2 regions of the Streptomyces sp. Inha503 genome follow, and region 1 is predicted to be linked to the other one. Evidence: riboswitches for the same ligand, from Rfam matches in the RefSeq annotation. Region 1 holds a riboswitch; the other holds the start of a gene.
What was found. A riboswitch is a leader RNA that binds a small molecule or an ion and turns the genes downstream of it on or off. The one in region 1 is predicted to bind glycine.
Positions count from the first base shown of each region.

Region 2: linked by a shared signal. The riboswitch ahead of gcvP (aminomethyl-transferring glycine dehydrogenase) and the one ahead of gcvT (glycine cleavage system aminomethyltransferase GcvT) in region 1 are both predicted to bind glycine.

Region 1 is NZ_CP178360.1:8,267,074-8,279,150, reverse strand. It holds gene ACJX2R_RS35225 (ABC transporter permease) at 59-1,063, opposite strand; gene ACJX2R_RS35220 (enhanced serine sensitivity protein SseB C-terminal domain-containing protein) at 1,550-2,353, opposite strand; gene ACJX2R_RS35215 (enhanced serine sensitivity protein SseB) at 2,465-3,271, opposite strand; gene ACJX2R_RS35210 (AAA family ATPase) at 3,470-4,189, opposite strand; glycine riboswitch at 4,359-4,469, shown strand; gene gcvT (glycine cleavage system aminomethyltransferase GcvT) at 4,640-5,767, shown strand; gene gcvH (glycine cleavage system protein GcvH) at 5,898-6,278, shown strand; gene glyA (serine hydroxymethyltransferase) at 6,305-7,570, shown strand; gene ACJX2R_RS35190 (L-serine ammonia-lyase) at 7,803-9,185, shown strand; gene ACJX2R_RS35185 (AAA family ATPase) at 9,516-10,772, shown strand; gene ACJX2R_RS35180 (RloB family protein) at 10,772-11,521, shown strand; gene ACJX2R_RS35175 (N-6 DNA methylase) at 11,633-12,077, shown strand, end outside.
Region 2 is NZ_CP178360.1:1,838,264-1,850,340, forward strand. It holds gene ACJX2R_RS07605 (CPBP family intramembrane glutamic endopeptidase) at 1-282, opposite strand, end outside; gene ACJX2R_RS07610 (glutamate--cysteine ligase) at 359-1,861, opposite strand; gene ACJX2R_RS07615 (hypothetical protein) at 2,309-2,896, shown strand; gene ACJX2R_RS07620 (DUF5999 family protein) at 3,160-3,366, shown strand; gene gcvP (aminomethyl-transferring glycine dehydrogenase) at 3,459-6,374, opposite strand; glycine riboswitch at 6,566-6,663, opposite strand; gene ACJX2R_RS07630 (PRC-barrel domain-containing protein) at 6,810-7,127, shown strand; gene ACJX2R_RS07635 (DNA polymerase IV) at 7,103-8,659, opposite strand; gene ACJX2R_RS07640 (MerR family transcriptional regulator) at 8,768-9,394, opposite strand; gene ACJX2R_RS07645 (bifunctional nuclease family protein) at 9,562-10,035, opposite strand; gene ACJX2R_RS07650 (MerR family transcriptional regulator) at 10,088-10,843, opposite strand; gene ACJX2R_RS07655 (FHA domain-containing protein) at 10,861-11,691, opposite strand; gene ACJX2R_RS07660 (DUF881 domain-containing protein) at 11,822-12,077, opposite strand, start outside.

The DNA of each region.
Region 1 (12,077 bases):
ATGTGGCAGGGGCTGCTGATTGCGTTCGAGTACGACCGGGCGGCCGTGTGCCGCACCGTCATCGGGTGCCCTTCGGGTCCAGGGCGTCGCGGACGCCGTCGCCGAAGAGGTTGAAGGCCAGCACCGTGACGAAGATCGCCACACCTGGGATGATCATGAACATCGGATCGTCCTCGTAGGTGCCGACCGCCTTGGAGAGCATCTGCCCCCAGGAGGCGGTGGGCGGCTTCACACCCGCGCCGAGGAAGCTGAGCGCGGCCTCGGTGAGGATGTTGGTGGGGATCATCAGCGTCGTGTAGACGGTGATCGGCGCCACCAGGTTGGGCAGCAGCTCACGGAAGAGGATGTAGCGCCGGCCGGCGCCCAGGCTCCGCGCGGCCTCGACGTACTCCTTCTCGCGCAGCGACAGCGTCTGGCCGCGCACGATGCGGCCGACGTACGGCCAGCCGAAGAAGCCGATGACCGAGACCAGGATCGCGATCCGCACCCCGCTGCCGGTCAGTCCCAGCAGGTCGTTGGGGAGCACCGAGACCAGGGAGATGATGAAGAGCAGCTGCGGGAAGGCCAGCAGCATGTCCATCACCCGGCTGATCACAGAGTCCACCCAGCCGCCGAAGTACCCGGCGATGATGCCGAAGATGGTGCCGAGGACCACCGCGACCACCGCCGCGAGGAAGGCCACGAGCAGCGAGATCCGGGCGCCGTAGATGACCCGGCTGAAGACGTCGCGGCCGTTGGACGGCTCCACGCCGAAGAGGAAGTCCGAGCTGATGCCGCCCAGGGATCCCTTCGGGGTGCCGAACAGCGGGTCGATCTCCTCCTGGTGGAACTCATTGGGCGGATGCCCGAGCAGACTCACGATGAGCGGAGCGAAGATCGCCACCAGTACGAGGAAGACGACAACGATGCCACCGGTCAGTGCGAGCTTGTCCCGCTTCAGGCGTGACCAGGCGATCTGCCGTAGCGATCTGCCTTCGACGGACGCTTTGACCACATCCGCCGCTACATCGGCAGTCGCGACCGGATCGCTGTCCGTGCTCGTGCCGTGCAATGGTGCCGTCATCGTGGTGGAGACCCCTCTCGACCGGTGGTGACCGGCCCACGACTCGCCGCTGTGGCGGCTTCGTTCACAACCTGGGTGAAAGTCGCGTTCTGGTACGGAACCTTCTCGGAAGGGGTCGTACACAGGAACCGCACCCCTTGGAGCGGGAGTCTTCAACGCGTTTGTGATCACCCGCCAGTACTCCCGGGCAATGGATGCCTAACCGTGATGTGAGGACTACCGCTCCGCTATACGGACGGTCGCGACACGAGAACGCAGCAGTAACATCACGCCCGTAATGGGCTGTTCGGCCCGATAGGGGTGGAAGGCCGGTCGGGCAATCCCGTCAATCGGTGCGCGGCTCAGTACGAGGTGCGCCGCGGTGGGACGCGGTGGCTCAGTAGGTGGGACGGGGCGGCTCGGCACGCGGGGCGCGTGAGCTCGGTACGCCGGGCACGGGAGCTCAATACGCGGGGCACGGCGGCTCGGTACGCGGGGCTCGGGGGCTCAGTACGCGGGGCGCGGCGGCGGGTAGCCGTAGCCGTACGACGGCGGCGGCGGCGCGGCGGACGTGGCACCATAGGCGTCACGGTCGAAGAAGGGCCTGGCGTTGGCCCGCATCCACATGGCGACGGGGTCGTACTCGTCCGAGAGCGCGACCGTGGAGACCGGTAGCCCGTCCGGCACGGCGGTGATCGACTGCTCCATCATCACCCGCACCGACTGCACCGACGCGGCACCGGTGTCGTACAGATCCAGCCCGATGGCCAGATACGGGGCGCCCAGCGCGGGCTGCACCCAGACGCGCCGCAGCGACCGCACCGCGGCGGTGCGATGCGCGTTCTGCCCCAACAGGGCGTAGAACTGGGGGATGTCGATGGCGGGCTCGGACAGCCGCAGCGGCCCGGCGGGCAGCCGGTCCAGACCGCCCGCGATCCGGCGCAGATCCGGCCATGGGATGCCCACTCCGCCGCCGCGGGCGTGGGGGTTGAGCCAGAGGCCGTAGCGGTCGCGGTAGAGCGAGTCGGCGATGAGGCGTCCGTCGACCACCTCATGCGCGCGGTTCCAGCCACTGGCGGCCAGTTCCTGCGCGGAGGTCACACACGGGGCGTAACCGAGGCCGTCCACGTCCATGTTCCCGTACTGGGCGTCGGGCGAACCGGGCGCGCCGTGCCACAGCAACATCCAGACCTGGCCCTCGCCGATGGCGTGCAACAGCGCCTCGTAGGCGTCGTACCGGCCGGGAGCGACCTGCTGCAACGCTCGCTCAACCTGGCCGGCCGCCGCCCCCCAATCCGCGCCCGCGCTCACCTGGGTCCGCCCCTTCTCATCGCCTTGCCCACACCTCACCGGGGAGCGTGCTCGCACCCCTCCTGGTCATCAAACCAGCTTACGGGCCGCGGCAGCGGACCCAGGGGTGAGTCAGAGGTCACGGTCGTAGAACGGCCGCACCCGTCCCAGCATCCAGTCGGCCACCGGATCGCCCTGCGCCACGTCCAGCAGCACCAGCTGAACCTTCCACGGCACCGGCACCGAACCGAGGGCGCGGCCCAGCGCCTCCACCGCGCGCGCCTGCCCCTCGGGACTGGGCTCGTCGAGCTGCACACCGACGAAGAGCGCGGGCTCGTCGCCCTCGACGCTGGCCAGGGCGCGCCGGGCGGTCCGCACCCCGGTGCCCTTGGCGAACTCGATCCCGGCGGCGGCCAGGAAGTCCACCGGCTCGTCCTGCCAGTCCGGTTCGAAGAGCCGCACCCGGCCACCGTTGGCCGGGCCGTCGAGCTCGGTACGCCCGGCGCGGCACAACTCCCGGACGGCGGGCGGAGGCAGCGGTACGACCACCGCGCCACCGGGGTTCACCGCGATGCCGAGCTGGGGCGGCAGCCCGCGGGCGAACTCCACGGCCGGGGCGACGGTGAAGGACATATGGGAGCCGACGAGCTGGAGGAACTGCTGCTCGGAGCTGAACACCGGGACATACGCGCCGCCGTCGATCTCCATCGTGGGCAGATCGAGGCTCGGGCTGCCAGGGCCCCCGCCGTTGGGCAGCGGAATCCAGAGGTGGCTGCGGGAGAGCGTCTCGACGATGCGCGCTCCGGCGCCGGGGACGTCGACGGAGGCGGCCATCACCTCTTCGAGCTCATTGCCGGGAAACGCCGGATGCGCGGCATATCCGCCGTCCGGGAATCCTCCGTGCGCCGGGGCCACTCCGTACTGCTCCGGGAAGCTCATCTTCGTCCAACCGCCATCTCGTCCGACCTGCCCGAAGCACCCTAACCGCTGGGCGGCCCGGGGCCGGAGGGGTCGGCGGCGATCTCCACAGCACTTCCCCACCTCGCCCGGACCCGCCCTCATCACGCTGTGTGATGCCGATGGTCGATTTTCGGCCACTCATCGACCGCTCATCGACCGCTCAAGGGAGAGACGTGATCACTCGAAGGAGATGCAGCGCAGCGCGCTCGCGCCTCGCCGGTCCAGCAGCACCGCCGACGCGCACCCCCGCGGCGGCCGCCCCTCCTCCATCCCGGTGATCAGCCGCCGCATCGCGCGCAGATGCCGCCCGAAGGCGTAGGCGGAGACCCCGCGGCCACGGGCGGCCTGGCCCTCCAGCGCCTCCGTGGCGCCCACGTCCAGCAGCACCATGTGGAGACCCCGGCCCCGGCGCCGCACGTCCCGGGCCAGCCAGCGGCGGACCCACGGCAGCGCGCCGCAGTCGTGCACCACGACGCTCACGCCCGAGCGCAGCGCCCGGCGCAGCCCCGCGTAGTGGGCGTACCGGACCAGTGGGCGGTAGAGCGCGTACGGCAGCCAGCCGGGCAGCCGGCGCTCCCACGCCTCCCGGGTGTTCTGCGAGTCCACCCTGATCACGACCGCGCCCGTCTCGTCCAGGAGCGGCACCGTCCGGTTGATCAGGGTGCTCTTGCCGCTGCCCGGCAGCCCGGAGGCGACCAGCACGTCCCCTGCCGGAAACCGCAGCTCACGCGGGCCCGCGCCGTCACCACCCTCCGCCCCGGCGCGCAGATCGTGCACCGCGCTTCTCCCGTGCACCGCGCTTCTTCGGCCGGGGCGGGCCGTCGACCCGGAGGGGGTGCGCCCACGCCGCGCCGGCAGGAGCCTCTGTGTTGTCGCGTACGTTCCCTGCCCATGCACCGTGATCGTCCTCCCAGGTCGGTCAACGCTGCTCGTACCCGCAGAGTGTCAAGAAAAGGTAATGTCGGGCAAGGCTGCCCCTGGCCGGGCGGCCGGAGCCCGGTCGGATCGGGGCTTCCCTTCTCGGCCATACATGCGATGATGTCCGCGCAACTCCATACCGGCCGCTTGAATCCGCGCGGGAGAGTCCTTGGTCATCGGCATCCGTGCCGGGTGTCCAGGGCGCCGAAGGAGCAAGTCCTCCCTTGAATCTCTCAGGCCCCGATACCGCGCGGACGAGGCAGATCTGAAAAGCGGGCCGCGCGGGCGCGGCTCCACCCAAGGTGCAAACCGGGCCCCTTACGGGCGTCACGGCGAACCTCTCAGGTTCCGATGACAGATGGGGAGGACGCACGCGTCCTTGTCGTCCGTCCTCGCCGTCGCGCGACCCCGACCTCTGGAGCCTGAATCGTGACCGACGCCCCGCCTTCCCCACGCCGTACCGCGCTGGACGCGCGGCACCGCGCGCTCGGCGCCACCATGACCGACTTCGCCGGCTGGGACATGCCGCTGCGCTACGGCAGCGAGCGCGACGAGCACACCGCGGTACGCACCCGCGCCGGGCTCTTCGACCTCTCCCACATGGGTGAGATCTCTCTCATCGGTCCGCGGGCCGGGGACGCCCTGGACCACGCGCTGGTCGGCCGGCTGTCCGCGCTCGCCGTGGGCCGCGCCCGCTACACCATGATCTGCGACGCCGAGGGCGGCATCCTGGACGACCTGATCGTCTACCGCCTCGGGGACGAGGAGTTCCTGGTCGTGGCCAACGCCGCCAACGCCCAGGTGGTGCTGGACGCGCTGACCGAGCGGGCCGGCGGTTTCGAGGCGACCGTAAGGGACGACCGCGACGCCTACGCGCTGCTCGCCGTCCAGGGGCCCGAGTCCGCGGGGATCCTGAAGCGCCTGACCGACGCCGACCTGGACGGGCTGAAGTACTACGCCGGGCTGCCGGGCACCGTCGCGGGCGCCCCCGCCCTGATCGCCCGCACCGGCTACACGGGTGAGGACGGCTTCGAGCTGTTCCTGGCGCCGGACGACGCCGAGCGGGTGTGGGAGGCGCTGACCGAGGCGGGGGCCCCGGTGGGCCTGGTGCCCTGCGGGCTCTCCTGCCGGGACACCCTGCGCCTCGAGGCGGGCATGCCGCTGTACGGGCATGAGCTGACCACCGACACCACCCCCTTCGACGCGGGGCTCGGCCGCGTGGTGAAGTTCGACAAGCCGGGCGGCTTCGTCGGCCGCGAGGCCCTGGAGGCCGCGTCCCGCCAGGCGGACACCGTCACCCCGCGCACCCTGGTCGGCCTGATCGCTTCAGGCCGCCGGGTGCCGCGCGCCGGATACGCCGTGGTGGCCGCCGACGGCTCATCGATCGGCCAGGTCACCTCGGGCGCGCCCTCGCCGACGCTGGGCAGGCCGATCGCGATGGCGTACGTGGACGTGGAGTACGCGAAGCCCGGCACCGAGGGGGTCTTCGTGGACATCCGGGGCACTCGGGAGCCGTACGAGGTCGTGGCTCTCCCCTTCTACAAGCGCGAGCGCTGAGCTTCCGCAAGCGCGGGCGCCGAGTGGGCCCGGCCCATCGCGTCCCCCCGGCGCCGTATCCCTCAGCGCCGCATCCCACCAGCTAAGACCCGTTTCCCAAGCACTCCCCCGTATCCAGGAGAATCGGACCATGAGCAACCCCCAGCAGCTGCGGTACAGCAAGGAGCACGAGTGGCTGTCGGCCGCCGGCGAGGACGGCGTGTCGACGATCGGCATCACCGAATTCGCGGCCAACGCGCTCGGCGACGTCGTCTATGTCCAGCTCCCGGACGTCGGCTCCACGGTCTCCGCCGGTGACACCTGCGGTGAGCTGGAGTCCACCAAGTCGGTCAGCGATCTGTACTCGCCGGTCTCCGGTGAGGTCACCGAGATCAACGAGGACGTGGTGAACGATCCGGCGCTGGTGAACTCCGCCCCCTTCGAGGGCGGCTGGCTGTTCAAGGTGAGGGTGACGAGCGAGCCGGAGGACCTGCTCTCCGCCGACGAGTACACCGCCTTCGCCGAAAACTGACCCTCCTTATTCGATCGGGACCCTCGATGTCGCTTCTCAACAGCTCCCTGCACGAGCTCGACCCGGACGTCGCCGCTGCTGTCGACGCCGAACTCCACCGCCAGCAGTCCACCCTGGAGATGATCGCCTCGGAGAACTTCGCTCCGTCGGCGGTCATGGAGGCCCAGGGCTCGGTCCTGACCAACAAGTACGCCGAGGGCTACCCCGGCCGCCGCTACTACGGCGGCTGTGAGCACGTCGACGTGGTCGAGCAGATCGCCATCGACCGGGTCAAGGAGCTCTTCGGCGCCGAGGCCGCCAACGTCCAGCCGCACTCGGGCGCCCAGGCCAACGCGGCCGCGATGTTCGCCCTGCTCTCCCCCGGCGACACCATCCTGGGGCTGAACCTGGCGCACGGCGGCCATCTGACCCACGGCATGAAGATCAACTTCTCCGGCAAGCTCTACAACGTGGTGCCCTACCACGTGGACGCCGAGACCGGTCTGGTCGACATGGACGAGGTCGAGCGGCTGGCCAAGGAGCACCGCCCCAAGCTGGTGATCGCGGGCTGGTCGGCGTACCCGCGCCAGCTGGACTTCGCCGCCTTCCGCCGGATCGCGGACGAGGTCGGCGCGTACCTGATGGTCGACATGGCCCACTTCGCGGGTCTGGTGGCGGCCGGGCTGCACCCCTCGCCCGTACCGCACGCCCATGTGGTGACCACCACCACGCACAAGACCCTGGGCGGTCCGCGCGGTGGCGTGATTCTCTCCACCGCCGACCTGGCCAAGAAGATCAACTCGGCGGTCTTCCCGGGCCAGCAGGGCGGTCCGCTGGAGCATGTGATCGCGGCGAAGGCGGTGTCCTTCAAGGTCGCGGCGAGCCCGGCGTTCAAGGAGCGCCAGGAGCGCACGCTGGAGGGCGCCAGGATCCTAGCCGAGCGCCTGTCCCAGGACGATGTGCGGGAGGTGGGCGTCGCCGTCCTCTCCGGCGGCACCGATGTCCATCTGGTCCTGGTCGATCTGCGCGACTCCGAGCTGGACGGGCGGCAGGCCGAGGACCGGCTGCACGAGGTCGGCATCACGGTCAACCGCAACGCGATCCCGAACGACCCGCGGCCCCCGATGGTCACCTCGGGCCTGCGGATCGGCACCCCGGCGCTGGCCACGCGCGGCTTCACCGCGGAGGACTTCCGCGAGGTCGCCGACGTGATCGCGGAGACGCTGAAGCCGTCGTACGACGCGGAGGCGCTGAAGGCCCGGGTCAGCGCCCTGGCCGACAAGCACCCGCTGTACGCGCATCTGTCCAAGTGAGCCGGAGCGACCCGAGCAACCCGGAGTAACGCGGACCCGGGGGCGCGCCCGCCCAGGCGCGCCCCCACCGCACCACCCGCACGCACCACCCGCATCGACCCGCACCACCCCACACACCACCCGCACCGACCCCGCACCGACCCCGCACCGACCCGCACCACCCCACGCACGGCCCGCGCGCTTCCCCGGCGGGCACACGCTTCCCCCGGCGTGCAGACGAAGGAGTCACCCGGTGGCCATTTCCGTATTCGACCTCTTCTCGATCGGCATCGGCCCGTCCAGTTCGCACACCGTCGGCCCGATGCGGGCCGCGCGGATGTTCGTCCGCCGGCTGAAGAACGAGGGTCTGCTGGCCCACACCGCGTCCGTCCGCGCCGAGCTCTTCGGCTCGCTGGGCGCCACCGGTCATGGCCACGGCACCCCGAAGGCCGTGCTGCTGGGCCTGGAGGGCAACTCCCCACGCACCGTCGACGTCGAGACGGCCGACGGCGAGGTGGAGCGCATCCGCACCACCAAGCGGCTGCGGCTGCTCGGCGCCGAGATCGGCCCCGGCCACGAGATCGACTTCGACGACTCGGCCCAGCTGATCCTGCACCGCCGCCGCTCACTGCCGTACCACGCCAACGGCATGACGCTGTGCGCGTACGACGCCGAGGGCCATCCGCTGCTGGAGAAGACGTACTACTCGGTCGGCGGCGGCTTCGTGGTGGACGAGGACGCGGTCGGCGAGGACCGCATCAAGCTCGACGACACCGTCCTCACCCACCCCTTCCGCACCGGCGACGAGCTGCTGCGGCGCTCCCAGGAGACGGGCCTGTCCATCTCGGCCCTGATGCTGGAGAACGAGAAGGCGTGGCGCACGGAGCCGGAGATCCGGGCCGGGCTGCTGGAGATCTGGCAGGTCATGGAGGCGTGCGTGGCCCGCGGCATGTCTCAGGAGGGCATCCTGCCCGGCGGCCTCAAGGTCCGCCGCCGCGCCGCCACCGCCGCCCGCGCCCTGCGCTCCGAGGGCGACCCGGGCGCCCGTGCCATGGAGTGGATCACCCTCTACGCCATGGCGGTCAACGAGGAGAACGCGGCGGGCGGCCGCGTGGTCACCGCCCCCACCAACGGCGCGGCGGGCATCATCCCCGCCGTCCTGCACTACTACACCCGCTTCGTCCCGGGCGCCGACGAGGAGGGCGTCATCCGCTTCCTCCTCGCCGCGGGCGCCATCGGCATGCTCTTCAAGGAGAACGCCTCGATCTCCGGCGCCGAGGTCGGCTGCCAGGGCGAGGTCGGCTCCGCCTGCTCCATGGCCGCCGGCGGCCTCGCCGAGGTTCTCGGCGGCTCCCCGGAACAGGTGGAGAACGCCGCCGAGATCGGCATGGAACACAACCTCGGCCTCACCTGCGACCCGATCGGCGGGCTGGTCCAGATCCCCTGCATCGAGCGCAACGGCATGGCCTCGGTCAAGGCGGTCACCGCCGCGAGGATGGCCCTGCGCGGCGACGGCCGCCACCATGTCTCGCTCGACAAGGTCATCAAGACGATGAAGCAGACGGGCGCGGATATGAAGGTCAAGTACAAGGAGACGGCGCGGGGCGGGCTCGCGGTGAACGTCATCGAGTGCTGACGAGGGGAACGGCCAGTGGGATTGCCTGAAGTCCCGGCGATACGGCAGCGGCGTCTCCCCGGCCTGACTGGGCTTGCTCAGCCGGGCCGTGCCGACCGCCCAGCTCGGAGACGCGCGGCTGGATGGGCGCTGAGCGGCGCGGTCCACGGATAAAACCGGGTCAGGTGACGGCACCAGCCAGCGGGCCACGCCGTACACAGCGAAGGGCGAACACAGCTTGATCATGGCCGCGACAAGGTGATTTCCTTGGTCACCATCCTGCCTGGGATTACGAGATGATCACTCCGCGCCACCGCATCACCGTTACGCTGTGTCGACGAGGAGGGTGGCATGCTGCTGAGATTCCGCGTGGCGAACGCGCTGTCCCTGCGCGACGAGCAGGAGCTGTCCTTCGTCGTCCCGCAGGGCGAGGACGCACTCGCGGCCCGCACGGTGAAGCTGTCCGACGGCAAGACCATCGACGTCTATCCGCTGCTCGGCGTCTTCGGAGCCAACGCCTCGGGGAAATCGAACGTCATCAGCGCGCTCAAGAAGATGCGCGAGGCGGTCCTCAGGTCCTACACGGGCTGGGCACCACACGAGCCCGTCCCCCGCGAGCGTTTCGCCCTCGACCCGGCCATGGCCGACGAGAACACCTTCTACGAGGCGGATTTCGTCCTGGAGGACGGCGTCCGATGGACCTACGGCTTCGAGCTCAGCGACACTCGGGTCGAAGCGGAGTGGCTGTACGCCTACCCCAAGGGGCGGCGGCGGGAGTGGCTTGACCGCGACGCCTCCCGGGACACGGAGTTCCACTTTCCCGGGGACCGTATCCAGGACCGCGCCCTCCTCGCCCGCACCACCCGCCCCAACGCGTTGCTCCTCTCGCGGGCCGCGGCCGACAACCATCCCCAGCTCAGCCGAATTCACCGCTGGTTCTTCGACAACCTGTGGGACATCGACCCGGAGGCCGAACGGCCGCAACGCGAGGCGTACACGACCCAGAGGCTCCAGGAGCCTGAGGCCCGGTCCCGTATTGAGGAGCTGCTGCGCGTCGCCGACCTGGGGATCATGGGTACGCGCATCGAAAAGCGGCCGGGGTCCGACCGTCCGTCGGTCCGCCTGGTGCACACCGATGGCGGCGGCGAGGGAGTGGCCATCGACTGGGACAAGGAGTCGTTCGGCACCCGCTCCTGGTTCGCCCTGCTGGGGCCGCTGCTGCTCGCCCTGGACCAGGGAGCGGTGCTGCTGATCGACGAGCTGGACTCCAGTCTGCACCCGCGGTTCGCCGCCGAGGTCGTCCGGCTCTTCCACGACCCTCTGGTCAATCCGCATGGCGCTCAGCTCATCTTCACCTCGCACGACCCGTCGCTGCTGTCCACCCCGAGCGGCGGCCGACTGCTGGACCCCGGCCAGATCTGGCTCACCGAGAAGGACGGCCGGGGCGCGAGCGAGCTGTATCCGCTGACGGCGGCGGAGCCGGGCGAGGACGAGGACCTGACCCGTTCCTATCTGGAAGGCGCGTTCGGTGGCATCCCCACGCTCACCACGGGCCAGATCGGGCGAAGACTGCTGATGGCGCGAGCGACGGAGGTGGAGCGGACCTGATGGCTCCGAAGAGGGGGAAGGACTCGGCACAGCGCACCGCCCGGCGATCCGTTCGGCGCCGCATGGTCTACGTCTTCACGGAGGGCACTCTGACCGAGCCCTCGTACATCGACGCGCTGATCGATTTCAGGCGGCAGGCGCGTGAGAAGGAGGCTCTGCCTGCGGGAGAGGTCGAGTCCACGATCGAGATCAAGTGGGACGAGCGCACCCACGGCGGCCAGCGGGGTCCGAGCCGGAGCAGCTACGAGCGCAAGCCGCTGGTGATCGTCGAGGCGGCCATCGCGCACAAGAAGAAGGTGACGCGGGAGGCGCGGGGCCTGGAGAAGAAGTACCAGCCCTCGGTGTGGTGCCTCTTCGACCGGGACGATCACCCGGGCGTTCAGCGAGCTGCCAACATGGCCGAGCGGGCCGGCGTCAACGTCGCGTATTCGCATCCCTGCTTCGAGCTGTGGCGGCTGCTGCACTACCAGAACTACACGACCGGGTTTGGCGGAGAGTGCGGGGCGGCCTCGGCCAAGCTGCGGGGGAACCCGAAGTTCGTCAAGACGTACGGGCGGCATCTGACGTCCGTCTCCGAGGACAAGGCGAAGCTGGTGCTCCCCGCCCAGGTGAAGGGCCTGTACAAACAGGCCAAGAAGTTCGCAAAGAAGATCAACGAGGAGCACACCTCGCCCGAGCGTGAGAAATGGGATCCCTACACCGATGTGTGGCGCTTTGTGGAGGACGGCATCGGTCTGACCGACTACTGACAGTCGGCGGTCCCTCAAGGCCGTAGGCTGCTCTCCGGCGTTCCACCGTCCGCCCACGGCCGTGCGAGGGTGGTCCGCCGGGGCAGTACATCAGCAGAGGGAGTCTCGTACGTGGCAAAGCTCACGCTCGCCCAGTTGGAACGCCATCTGTTCGCGGCGGCGGACATCCTGCGGGGCACGATGGACGCGGCCGAGTACCGCGACTTCATCCTCGTCCTGCTCTTCCTCAAGCGCGTCAACGACGAGTTCGACGCCGCCCGGGAAGCGATCATCGCCGAGGAACTGGCGGGGGGCGCCACGCAGGAGGATGCCGAGGAAGTCGCCGACTTCTCCGAGAGCTACACCACCCGCAAGGTGCTGTACGTACCGAAGGCGGCCCGCTGGGAACGGCTGTCCGGAGCCGTGGACGATGTGGCCGGCCAGTACCTCCAGCCCGCTCTCGACGCATTGGAGAGGGACAACAACGCCCTGCGAGGCCTCTTCCATCACCTCAACTTCAACCGCATCGGGGGTGGCGCGGGCAGCACCTCCTCCGCGAGCCTCGCCGACAGGCGGC
Region 2 (12,077 bases), 6.4 Mb from region 1:
CGCGACCGGCACCAGCGCGGTGGTGATGCCGAACAGCTGCCAGGCGAGATCCAGCCAGGGCCGTCCCGGCGCCGCGGAGGAGTTGAGATTGGCCGCCTGGTCCTTGAGCCCGCCCGGTTTGGTCACCGAGCCGATAAAGCTGATCAGCGCGGACAGCCCGCTCGCGCCCAGGGACAGCGCCAGTACGAGCAGCGTCTCATCGCGCAGCGTCCGCCGCGAGAGCCCGTCCTCGACCACGGGCGGCTCCGCGCCCCGCGCCTGTGACCGCACTCCTGTCCCCACTTCCGTCTCCAACGCCTCATCGGTGCACCCGCCCCGCTCACCGGACAATACGGGGTCGTGGTCCACGGTGGGGGCGTCACCCGGAGAGATCGGTGGGCCAGGTGTGCACCGGCGCGTCGGTCCGCATCAGCGCGCAGTAGCGGCGGGTCATGGCCGCGAGGGCGGCTTCCCGGTCCAGTCCGCCGCCCAGCGCCCGGTGGTAGGTGGCCGCCTGCCAGGACGCGCCGTTGACCCCCAGCTTGCAGCGCTCCTCGATCACGCCGAGGTAGCGGTCGCGGTCGGCGGGTTCCACGCCCCAGGAGTCGAGGCCGGACGCGGCGAGCGGGAGCAGTTCCTCGCGGACCAGCCGTACGGCGGAGGTGCGGGTCAGGGACGCCGAGCGGCCGGATTTGGGCCACTGGAGGACCGCGTCGATGCCATGCCGGCAGGCCGCCTCGAAGTTGGCCGCGGCGGCCGCGAACGGCAGCCGGGTCCACACCGGGCGGGACTCCTCGGCGAGCGCCCTGACCAGCCCGTAGTAGAAGGCGGCGTTGGCGATGACATCGGTGACGGTGGGCCCGGCCGGGAGCACGCGGTTCTCCACGCGCAGATGCGGCACACCGTCCACGACGTCGTAGACAGGCCGGTTCCAGCGGTAGATCGTGCCGTTGTGCAGCGCCAGTTCCTGGAGCTCGGGCACCCCGCCCTCGTCCAGCGCCCGCAGCGGGTCCTCGTCCTCGCCGGTGGAGAGCAGCGGCGGGAAGTAGCGCAGGTTCTCCTCGAACAGCTCATACGCGGAGTCGATCCAGCGCTCGCCGAACCAGGTGCGCGGGCGCGCCCCCTGGGCGGCGATCTCCGGTGGGCGCACATCGGTGGCCTGGAGGAACAGCGGCGGCCGGGACTCGCGCCACGCCTCGTGGCCGAAGACGAAGGGGGAGTTGGCGCCCACCGCGATCTGCGCGGCGGCCGCCGCCTGCGCGGCGTTCCACGCGGCCGCGAAGCGGCCAGGGGTGACCTGGAGATGGAGCTGGACGGAGGTGCAGGCCGCCTCGGGCGCGATGGAGGAGCTGGCGCAGGTGAAACGCTCCCGGCCCTCGATGTCGATGAGGAAATCCTCACCGCGGGCGGCCAGCATCTGCTCATTGAGAAGTTTGTAACGGTCGTCATAGGAGAGGTTCGTGGATCCCAGATCGTCCGCTTCGAGAGTTGGCAGAATTCCGATCATCACGATCTCGGAAGACACTTCCCTCGCCTTGCGATCGGCATATGACAAACCGGTTCGGAGCTCTTCGGAGAGCTGATCGAGAACGCGTCCGTGCAAACGGTGGGGCACGATGTTTACTTCAAGATTGCACTGCCCGAGTTCGGTCTGGAAATCATGACTCCCGATGCGCTCCAGAACCTCCGCGTTCATCATCCTCGGCAGCCCGTCGGCCCCTGCGAGATTCAGCTCGATCTCCAGCCCCATCAGATTCCTCGGGCGGTCGAATCGCTTGTCGGCCAGGAGCCGGCCCAGCCCGTCGAGGCACTGCCGCAACCGGACGCGCTGCCGTCGCCGGCCGGACGGGTCGAACTCACCGGCTATGAGCTTCTCCCCCATCGAAGCGTCCCTCCTCGAGTGGATCATCGGCGCCGGGCGTGTGCACACCACGCTCGATGATGCCCACCAATGTGATCGATAACGCCCCGCGATCCCCACCCAGCCGGTAGGCTCTGTGGAACTGCGCATTGCGCTGGGGAAATGAACCAGCGAGTTCCAGCCTACCGCGCGGGACCCAAAATGCCAGGTCATATCCGTTCATCTGGCACTGAATCGGGGAAAATCCCCGCCGCCCCGGGGTCTGGATATCCTCTTGTCGGCGATATCGGCAGCGGCTAGACGAAACACAACGGGAACACTTGTCGTATAAACTCGGCTAACGAGGCAGAGAGATAACGCCCGAACGGTCTGTTCCGGCTCCCCTCTGACCCGTGTTCCACCGACAGCGCCGCCCAAACCCGGCCCGCTATCGCTTCACCGTGTCTTCAAAGCGAGAGGCGACCCACCATGCCGCTGCATGTGCCCCAGGCCCCCGCGCCCGCCCTGCGCAGCGTCCTCACGGCCCTTGATTCCCCCACCGCCGTCCGCGAGGCCCGCACCCCCGTGCTCTCCACGCTCACCGGCCCCTTCGAACCCGAACTCCCGCTCCCCGTCCATGTCCTGGACGACATCACCGCCCCCGACGGCCCACCGCGCACCCGGCTCACCGGCTGGCGATTCCTGATCCGCGACGGCGACCGTACGGTGGCCGCCGCCGAGGCGATGCTCACCGCCGACGGCTGGGCCTTCTCGCACTTCTCCGAGGGCCCCTACGTCAGCTCGGCCGAACTCGCCCTGAGCCAGGCCGAGTCGCTGTCCTCGGCGTACCAGCCGCGGCTGCTGTCCATCCCGGAGCTCTACATGGTCACGCTCTGGCTGCACGGCGACCTGACCGCGGACGGCGCCGAAGGCGGCCTCGGCGCCGGGGACCTGCTGGTGCCGCTCGCCCCGGCCCCGCCCGGAATCGCGGCGCACCGGGCGCACCGCGCAACCGATCTGCTGCCCGTCCTCACCCACCGGCTGACCCGGGCCCCCTTGCTTGGCTCACCCGCCTGACCTGGGCCTTCATCAGATCGGGAGCGCCCCGTGACCGCCGGGTCACGGGGCGCTCCGCAGCATCCTCGTAACAGTCCGGCCGCGATGAACCCTCCGGACGGGTGATGCGTCATTATCTAGCGAGACCGGTACCGCGAAATCCCTGCGGATTCCAGGCCGCGGGGCAACACTGGAGCAATCGACCGACTCAACCACGGGGGGCGGCCATGAACGCCGCAGCGAGCCGCAGGACCTTCACCACTCCGCAGCGAAAGAACCCTGTCATGTGCCAGCATCAACCACCCTGCCCGTCAGCCGACTCAGCCGACCGGGAGGCCGCCCATCTCGTGGCGCACCACCCGGAGCAGGGATGGAGCCTGCTGTGCAACGGCGTCCTGCTCTTCGAGGACACCGGTGAGCTGCTGCCGGACGGGCGCGTGATCGCACCGTGCCGACCGCTGGGTTCCGAGCACGTCGTCACCGCGGCCTGACCTCCGCCGTCGACGACACGTACATATCAGGGGCCGGCCCGGCGCATCCGCCGAACCGGCCCCACTGACGCATCGCGGGGCTTTAAGACCCCTCAGCCCTCGTAGGACTCCAGCGGCGGGCAGGAGCAGACGAGGTTACGGTCCCCGTAGGCCCCGTCGATCCGCCGCACCGGCGGCCAGTACTTGTCGGCCGCCGAGACCCCGGCGGGGAAGACCGCCTCCTCCCGGGAGTACGGGTGGTCCCACTCCGCGGTCAGCGACGCCGCCGTATGCGGGGCGTTCCGCAGCGGATTGTCCTCCTTGGCCCACTCGCCGGAGCCGACCCTCTCGATCTCGGCCCGGATGGCGATCATCGCCTGGCAGAACCGGTCCAGCTCCGCCAGATCCTCGCTCTCGGTCGGCTCGATCATCAGCGTCCCGGCCACCGGGAACGACATCGTCGGCGCGTGGAAGCCGTAGTCGATCAGGCGCTTGGCCACGTCGTCCACGGTCACGCCGGTGGCCTTCGTCAGCGGACGCAGATCCACGATGCACTCATGCGCCACCAGGCCGCCGGGGCCGGTGTAGAGCACCGGGTAGTGCGGCTCGAGGCGCTTGGCGACGTAGTTGGCGCCGAGCACCGCGACCTGGGTCGCGCGGCGCAGCCCCTCGGCGCCCATCAGCCGGATGTACGCCCACGAGATCGGCAGGATCCCCGCGGAGCCCCACGGCGCGGCCGAGACCGGGCCGACGCCGGTGGCCGGACCGGCGGCGGGCTGAAGCGGGTGGTTGGGGAGGTAGGGCGCCAGATGCTCGCGCACCGCGACCGGGCCGACGCCGGGGCCGCCGCCGCCGTGCGGGATGCAGAAGGTCTTGTGCAGGTTCAGATGCGAGACATCGCCACCGAACCGGCCCGGCTCGGCGAGCCCGACCAGCGCGTTGAGGTTGGCGCCGTCCACGTAGACCTGGCCGCCCGCGTCGTGCACGGTCGCGCAGATCTCGGTGATGTGCGCCTCGAACACCCCGTGGGTGGAGGGGTAGGTGACCATCAGCACGGCCAGCTGGTCGCCGTACTGCTCGATCTTGGCGCGCAGGTCGTCGGTGTCCACCTCGCCGTCCTGGCCGGTCTTGACCACGACGACCTTCATACCGGCCATCACGGCGCTGGCGGCGTTGGTGCCGTGCGCGGAGGACGGGATCAGGCAGACGGTGCGCCGGGTGTCCCCGTTGGCCCGGTGGTAGGCGCGCACCGCCAGCAGCCCGGCGAGCTCCCCCTGGGACCCGGCGTTCGGCTGTAGCGAGACCTTGTCATAGCCGGTGACCTCGGCCAGCCGCTCCTCCAGCTCACGGATCAGGGTCAGATAGCCCTGGGCCTGCTCGGCCGGTGCGAAGGGGTGCAGCGCGCCGAACTCCGGCCAGGTGACCGGCTCCATCTCGGTGGTCGCGTTGAGCTTCATGGTGCAGGAGCCGAGCGGGATCATGCCCCGGTCCAGGGCGTAGTCCCGGTCGGCCAGGCGCCGCAGATAGCGCAGCATCGCGGTCTCGGAGCGGTGCTGGCGGAAGACCGGATGGGTCAGATAGCCGTCCTGGCGCAGCAGGGCCGCGGGCAGCGCGTCCGGCGCCGAGGCGTCCAGCTCCTCGACCCCGGGGATGCCGGAGGCGTCGCCGTTGCCGCCGTCCACCCCGAAGGCGGACCACACGGCGGCGAGCTGCGCGCGGCCGGTGGTCTCGTCGCAGGCGATGCCGACGTGGTCGGCGTCGGTCAGCCGGAGGTTGACCCCGGCCTCGCGGGCCGCGGCCACGACCTCCGCGGCCCGGCCCGGCACCCGCGCGGTGAGGGTGTCGAAGAACGCGCCGTGCACCACCTCGACACCACCGGACCGCAGCCCCTCGGCGAGCACGGAGGCGTAGCGGTGGGTGCGGCGGGCGATCGCCGCGAGCCCGTCCGGGCCGTGGTAGACGGCGTACATCCCGGCCATCACGGCCAGCAGCACCTGTGCGGTGCAGATGTTGCTGGTGGCCTTCTCCCGGCGGATGTGCTGCTCACGGGTCTGCAACGCCAGCCGGTACGCCTTGTCGCCGTCGGCGTCCACCGAGACCCCGACCAGACGGCCGGGGAGGTTGCGGGCGTAGGCGTCGCGCACCGCCATGAAACCGGCGTGCGGTCCGCCGAAGCCCATCGGGACGCCGAACCGCTGGCTGCTGCCCACCGCGATGTCCGCGCCCAGTTCGCCGGGCGAGGTGAGCAGGGTGAGCGCGAGGAGGTCGGCGGCGACGGTGACGACGGCGCCGAGCTCATGGGCCCGCTCGATGACCGGGCGCGGATCGCGCACCACACCGGAGGCGCCCGGGTACTGCAACAGCACGCCGAAGACCCCGCGCTCGGCGATCTCGTCCGGGATGCCCTCGGCCAGGTCGGCGACGACGACCTCGACCCCGGTCGGCTCGGCGCGGGTCCGTATGACCGCGATGGTCTGCGGCAGACAGTCGGCGTCGATCAGGAAGACGCCCTCCTTGACCTTGCCGACGCGCCGCGACAGCGCCATCGCCTCGGCGGCCGCGGTGGCCTCGTCCAGCAGCGAGGAACCGGCCGTGGGCAGCCCGGTCAGATCGGCGACGACGGTCTGGAAGTTCAGCAGCGCCTCGAGCCGGCCCTGGGAGATCTCCGGCTGGTAGGGCGTGTACGCCGTGTACCAGGCGGGGTTCTCCAGCACATTGCGCAGGATCACCGGCGGGGTGTGGGTGCCGTAGTAGCCGAGGCCGATCATCGACGGCAGCACCTGGTTGCGGTCGGCGAGCGCGCGCAGCTCGGCGAGGACCTCCGGCTCGCTGCGGGCCGGCGGCAGGGCGTCCAGCGCCTCGGTGCTCTTGATGACGTCCGGTACGGCGGCCTCGGTGAGCTCGTCCAGCGAGCCGAAGCCGACCTGGGCGAGCATCTTGGCCTGCGCCTCGCCATCCGGGCCGATGTGACGCCGCTCGAACGGAGTACCGGATTCCAAGTCGGAGAGTGCGATGCGATTGGCGGTCATCTGCGGGGGCCTCCTGGTCTGTGACGACCTACGAGGGGCACCGCGGCTCGGGTGCCCGGACGGCCTCCCCCTCTGTCATCTCAACCTGAGAGCTTCACCGGCCCACATACCGCCTGACCGGTTTTCACCGTCGGTGAGGAGGGGTTCCGGAGCTCTGCTCGCCCGTGGCCCACCCTGCTTTCCAGAGTGACCTCACCCGCACGGTACGTGTGCCTGAGAGATTCCGGGGAGGGTTTGCTCCTTCGGCGCCTCCGACAGCGTCGGCGGAGGACTCTCCCGCACGGGGTCAGCAGCCACAGTCAGCGTACCAGCGGTTCTGCCGCGGGGGACGGTCGCGGGCGCTCGAGTGGCCGAGTGCGGCGATGTGGCTTTTTGTAGGTAGCAATGGGCACTTGCCACTTGCTTGTCATCTGTTTGCCACCTGTGGGAGAGAGCGTGCAGACCGATATCGACCCGCGGACCCTGATCGGCCGCAAGGCATTCGACCGCGAGGGCGCCAAGATCGGCACCGTGGACGAGGTCTACCTCGACGACGCGACCGGCGAGCCCGAATGGGCGGCGGTACGCACCGGGCTGTTCAGCCGGGACGTCTTCGTGCCGCTCGAACCGAGCGAGGTCGTCGGCGACACCCTGCGGGTGCCGTACGACCGGTCCCTGATCAAGGACGCCCCGGACTTCGGGGTGGGCCGCCACCTCTCCCCCGAGCAGGAGCTTCAGCTCTACCACCACTACGGCCTGGACGTCACGGGCTGACCCGGGCCCGGTCCTGGGCCGGGCCCACCACCGGGCCCGGGGGCCTGCCCGTCCCGGCCCTCTGCCTCCTCCGGGTCCGCTTCCGCGTCCGCGTCCGGGCGCAGCAGCGGCAGCGGGTCGGCGGGCTGTAGCGCCGGGTCGTCCACGGGGAACGTCCGTACCCTGCCCGGTGGCGACCAAGGCTCCTCGAAGCGCACGGTCACCCGGCCCACCCCGCTTCCCTGCACCCAGCCCGCCCCGTACGCGGCGTGCCGCACATCCGAGCCCGGTAGCCAGCGCCGCGGCTTCTCAGCGTCCCCAGAAGCCTCTCCCGCGCCCTCCCCCAGGGACTCCGGTCTCTCGGGCCCCGGCGGGCGCCCGGCGTCCCCCACGGCCTCATGAGCGGCCTGAGCGGCCTGAGCGGTCTCAGCGGCCTCAGCGGTCTGAGCCGCTTGGGCGACTTGGGCGGCCTGCGCGGCCTGCGCGGCCTGCGCGAAGAGATCCTCCTGCGTGTAGTCCGCCAGACCGCTGACTCCGACCCCCAGCAGCCGCACACCCGCCGTGGTGTCCACCCCGTCGATCAGCCGTGCCGCGGCCTCGCGCACCACCGCCGGGTCGTCGGTCGGCCCGCGCAGGGTCTCCGAACGGGTGAGCGTGGAGAAGTCGTACCGCCGCACCTTGATCACGACCGTCCGCCCCGAGCGGCCCGCCTCGCGCAGCCGCCCCACACAGCGGTCGGCGAGCCGCGCGATCTCCAGCTGCACCCGGGTGCGGTCGGTGAGGTCGACGTCGAAGGTGTCCTCGACCGAGATGGACTTGGCGTCCCGCTCGGCGACGACGGGCCGCTCGTCCCGGCCCTCGGCCATCAGGAACAGCGACGCGCCGTGGGCCCGCCCCAGCTGCCGCACCAGCTCCGCCTCGCCCGCCTCCCGCGTCTCGGCCACGGTGTGGATCCCGGCCCGGCGCAGCGTCTCCGCCGTGGCGGGGCCGACGCCCGGGAGCGTCCGCACCGACATCGGTCCGAGCAGATCGCGCTCCGTCCCGGGCTCGATGACCACCAGACCGTCCGGCTTGGCCTGCTCCGAACCGATCTTGGCGAGCATCTTGGATCCGGCGAGCCCCACCGATCCGGTCAGCCCGGTGACCGCCTTGATGTCGGCCCGCAGCCGCTCCGCCACCGCGCGCGCCGCCTCCACGGTGGGCTCGGTGCCACCCGCCTCCAGATCGACGAACGCCTCGTCCAGGCTCAGCGGCTCCACCAGGGGTGACAGCGTGTGCAGCAGTGCCATGACCGCGTCGCTCACCTTGCGGTAGAGGGCGAAGCGGGGGATGAGGAACGCCGCGTTCGGACACAGGCGGCGGGCCTGGGCCATCGCCATGGCGGAGTGCACCCCGAACACCCGGGCCTCATAGGAGGCCGTGGCCACCACGCCACGCGGCCCCAGACCCCCTACGATCACCGGCTTTCCGCGCAGGCTGGGCTTGGCCGCCTGCTCCGCCGAGGCGTAGAAGGCATCCATGTCCAGATGGAGAATCGTCGGCGCACCCCTCACACCTCCGATGCTGCCGCACACCACTGACAATGGGGCGGCACAACGGCCGGGGGCGGGCGCGGGGGCGACACTCGGTTCACCACCGGGGCGCCGGGCGGTGGGGCGGCGCTAACCCGCCCGGTTGCGGCGCGCCGCGAGCTCGTCCGTCGGGTTGGGCCGGACCAGCGTCTCGCCGGTGTCCACCCGCTCGCCGTGCAGCTGGGACAGCGCGCTCTCCACATCCCGCCAGACGACGCCCACGGCGATCCCGAAGACGCCCTGGCCGCCCTGGAGGAGCTCCACGACCTCATCGGGCGAGGTGCACTCGTAGACGGTCGCGCCGTCGCTCATGAGCGTCATCTGGGCCAGGTCGTCGAGTTCCCGGGCGCGCAGGTGCGTCACCGCCGCCCGGATGTTCTGGAGCGACACACCGGTGTCCAGCAGCCGCTTCACGATCTTGAGGACGACCACGTCCCGGAAGCTGTAGAGCCGCTGGCTGCCCGAGCCGTACGCCGGCCGGACGCTCGGCTCCACCAGCCCGGTACGGGCCCAGTAGTCCAGCTGGCGGTAGGTGATGCCCGCGGCCGCACACGCGGTGGGCCCGCGGTAACCGATCCGCTCCGTCCCCCCCGCGGCGGGCTCACGCGGCGGTGCGGCCTGTGCCGCGACCCGAGCCTTCAATGCCGGATCGGCCGATGCGCTCCCCTGGAGCGCATACGGACCTCCGGCCGCCGTGCCGTCGCCGGTGCTTCTCACGCCGACCTCCGTCCTCGACCTGCCATCTTGAAGGTAGGCAGTCACCCGGGGTGCGTCAACGATCGCCACACTCGGCACGCCGAGTGATAATCACCCTAAGAGTGGTTTCCCGTGTCCCTCGTCCGGGAAAGGCTACTCGAATGCGCGAGCGAGGACCGGCATACGGTTCACTGGCTGCTGGTTCCGAAGTCCTCGGGCGAGATCTGGTCGAGGAACTCGCGGAACTTCTCCACCTCGTCCTCCTGCTCGTCCGGGATCGCGATACCGGCGTCGTCCAGCACGCCGTCGCTGCCGTAGATCGGCGTTCCGGTGCGCAGCGCGAGCGCTATGGCGTCGGACGGCCGGGCGCTGACCTCCACGCCGCTGGCGAAGACCAGCTCCGCGTAGAAGACCCCCTCGCGCAGATCCGTGATCCGGACCTCCGTGAGCTGCTGGCCGACCGCTTCGAGTACGTCTTTGAAAAGGTCATGGGTCAGCGGGCGTGCCGGAGCCATGCCCTGCTGAGCGAAGGCGATCGCGGTCGCCTCACCTGGTCCGATCCAGATGGGGAGGTAGCGGTCGCCTCCCACTTCACGCAGGAGCACGATCGGTTGGTTGGAGGGCATTTCCACCCGGACACCCACGACGTCGAGCTCGTTCACACAGCAACCCTAGGACGTGCCCGGCCGGTTTGGATAGTCGGGGCCCGGTCGGTCACCGCTCCTGGACCCGCAGAGCCGACCGCACCAGGGCCGCGTGCAGCCGTACGGAGAGCGTGGCGAGCTCCCGCACACTGGCCTCCGCATGCGCTCTGGTCTGCGGATTCCTATGCGACCGCAGCGGCGCGACCACCTGCTCGACCATTCCGGCCTCGCGCTCGGCGGAGGCTTTCATGATTCGCAGATGACGTGGTTCCAGGCCGAAACGACCGAGTTCGGCGATGAGCCGGGCGACGGTCACCGCCTCGATGTCGTACCCGCCGCCTTCCGCGGTCGGCGCGAGCAGCCCGTACGACTCCCATTCGGCCAGCTCCGCCTCGCTGACCTCGGCCGTTGCCAGCAGCTCGGCACGGCCGACCCGGGCGGCCGTGGGGCCGTCCGAGACCGCGCCGGGGCCGCCGTCGAGCGGTCCGGGCCGCTGCGCTCCCTGCGAAACGGCAGGAAGCTGCAACGGTTCGCCCCGCTCCAGGGCGTCCAGATGCTCCCGGATGACCTTGAGCGGCAGGTAGTGGTCACGCTGCATCCGGAGGATATGGCCGAGCCGTTCCACGTCCTGCTGGCTGAATTTGCGGTAGCCGGACGGCGTCCGCCGCGGCTCCACCAGCCCCTCCGACTCCAAGAAGCGGATCTTGGAGATGGTGACCTCGGGGAACTCGTCCCGCAACAGATTCAGCACGGTGCCGATGCTCATCGACCGACCGCCCGTGGGGGCGGTGCCGATATCGGCACCGCCCGACGGTGTCTGAAGCATGGACCTCCCCTGACGGGTCAGATGCCGACGCCCCGCTGGCTCGGGTAGAAGACCAGCCGGTACTTACCGATCTGCACCTCGTCCCCACTGGTCAGGACCACCGGCGCGTCGATCTGCTCCCGGTTGACATACGTCCCGTTGAGGCTGCCGACGTCCGAGACGGTGAAGCTGCCGTCCTGGCCGCGCCGGAACTCCACATGGCGGCGGGAGACCGTCACATCGTCCAGGAAGATGTCGCTCTGCGGGTGACGGCCCGCCGTGGTGACATCACTGTCCAGCAGGAAGCGGCTGCCGGAATTCGGCCCGCGGCGGACCACCAGCAGGGCCGACCCCAGGGGCAGCGCCTCGACGGCGGCCTGCGCCTCCGGGCTGAGCGACGGCAGCGGCGTCTGCCCGGTCACCTCGGAGTCGTACGCCTCGAGACCCGAGATCGAAATGGTGGAGGTGGTCTCCGAGGCACGCTCTGAGGGCGCGCCGCCGCCCCGCAGCGGGGCGCCGCAATTGGAGCAGAACCGGCTGGCCTCCGCGTTCCGGTGGCCACACCGCTGACAGACCGGCAAGCCGAACCCTCCACCACTCCGAGAGGCCGATGGGTCCTCGAAACCTATGGGCCCGGCCGCGGAGGGGTCAACAGACGCGCCCTGCCCGCCGACCTGGTCACGGAAGAGCGGGCGCTCCTCGGTTCCCCCTCCGCTCTCCTCCGCGGCACGCGAGGCGCGGTGGCGAGCGGTGCTGCTGCCACCGTCCTGGCGGGCACTCTTACCGAACAACTTCCCGAACAACTTCACGGGCGATTCCCCTTGACTGAAACAGACCCGCCCGTGGGGCAGGACAAACCCTCGATGCACACACCAGACGGTCCGGACATCCTCACAACGTCCGTGACCACCAGACAGTTTCCATCACGCGCGGATCTTCTGGTGCGTTGACCCCCCGCGTCCACATGGTCTCCCCGAGAGACCCTCATTTCGAACCGCCTCACCGTGATGACGACCGAGCGTAGTCAGGCCGCTTCGCCGATCGCAAGGCATCCACAACGATCTTCTTCTCCCGCTGGACGGACACTGTGGCCTGCTCCTTCTCCAGACTCTGCACCACCCCGCCCGGGATGTTCAGGGCCGGCTCCAGATCCTCCGGCTTGCCGATCACCTTCACAACATACGGTCGCGTCACTTTCCGTCCATCGATCCGGATCGCGCCACCGCTGTCCGAGAAGTAGGTGCCGGCGACCACG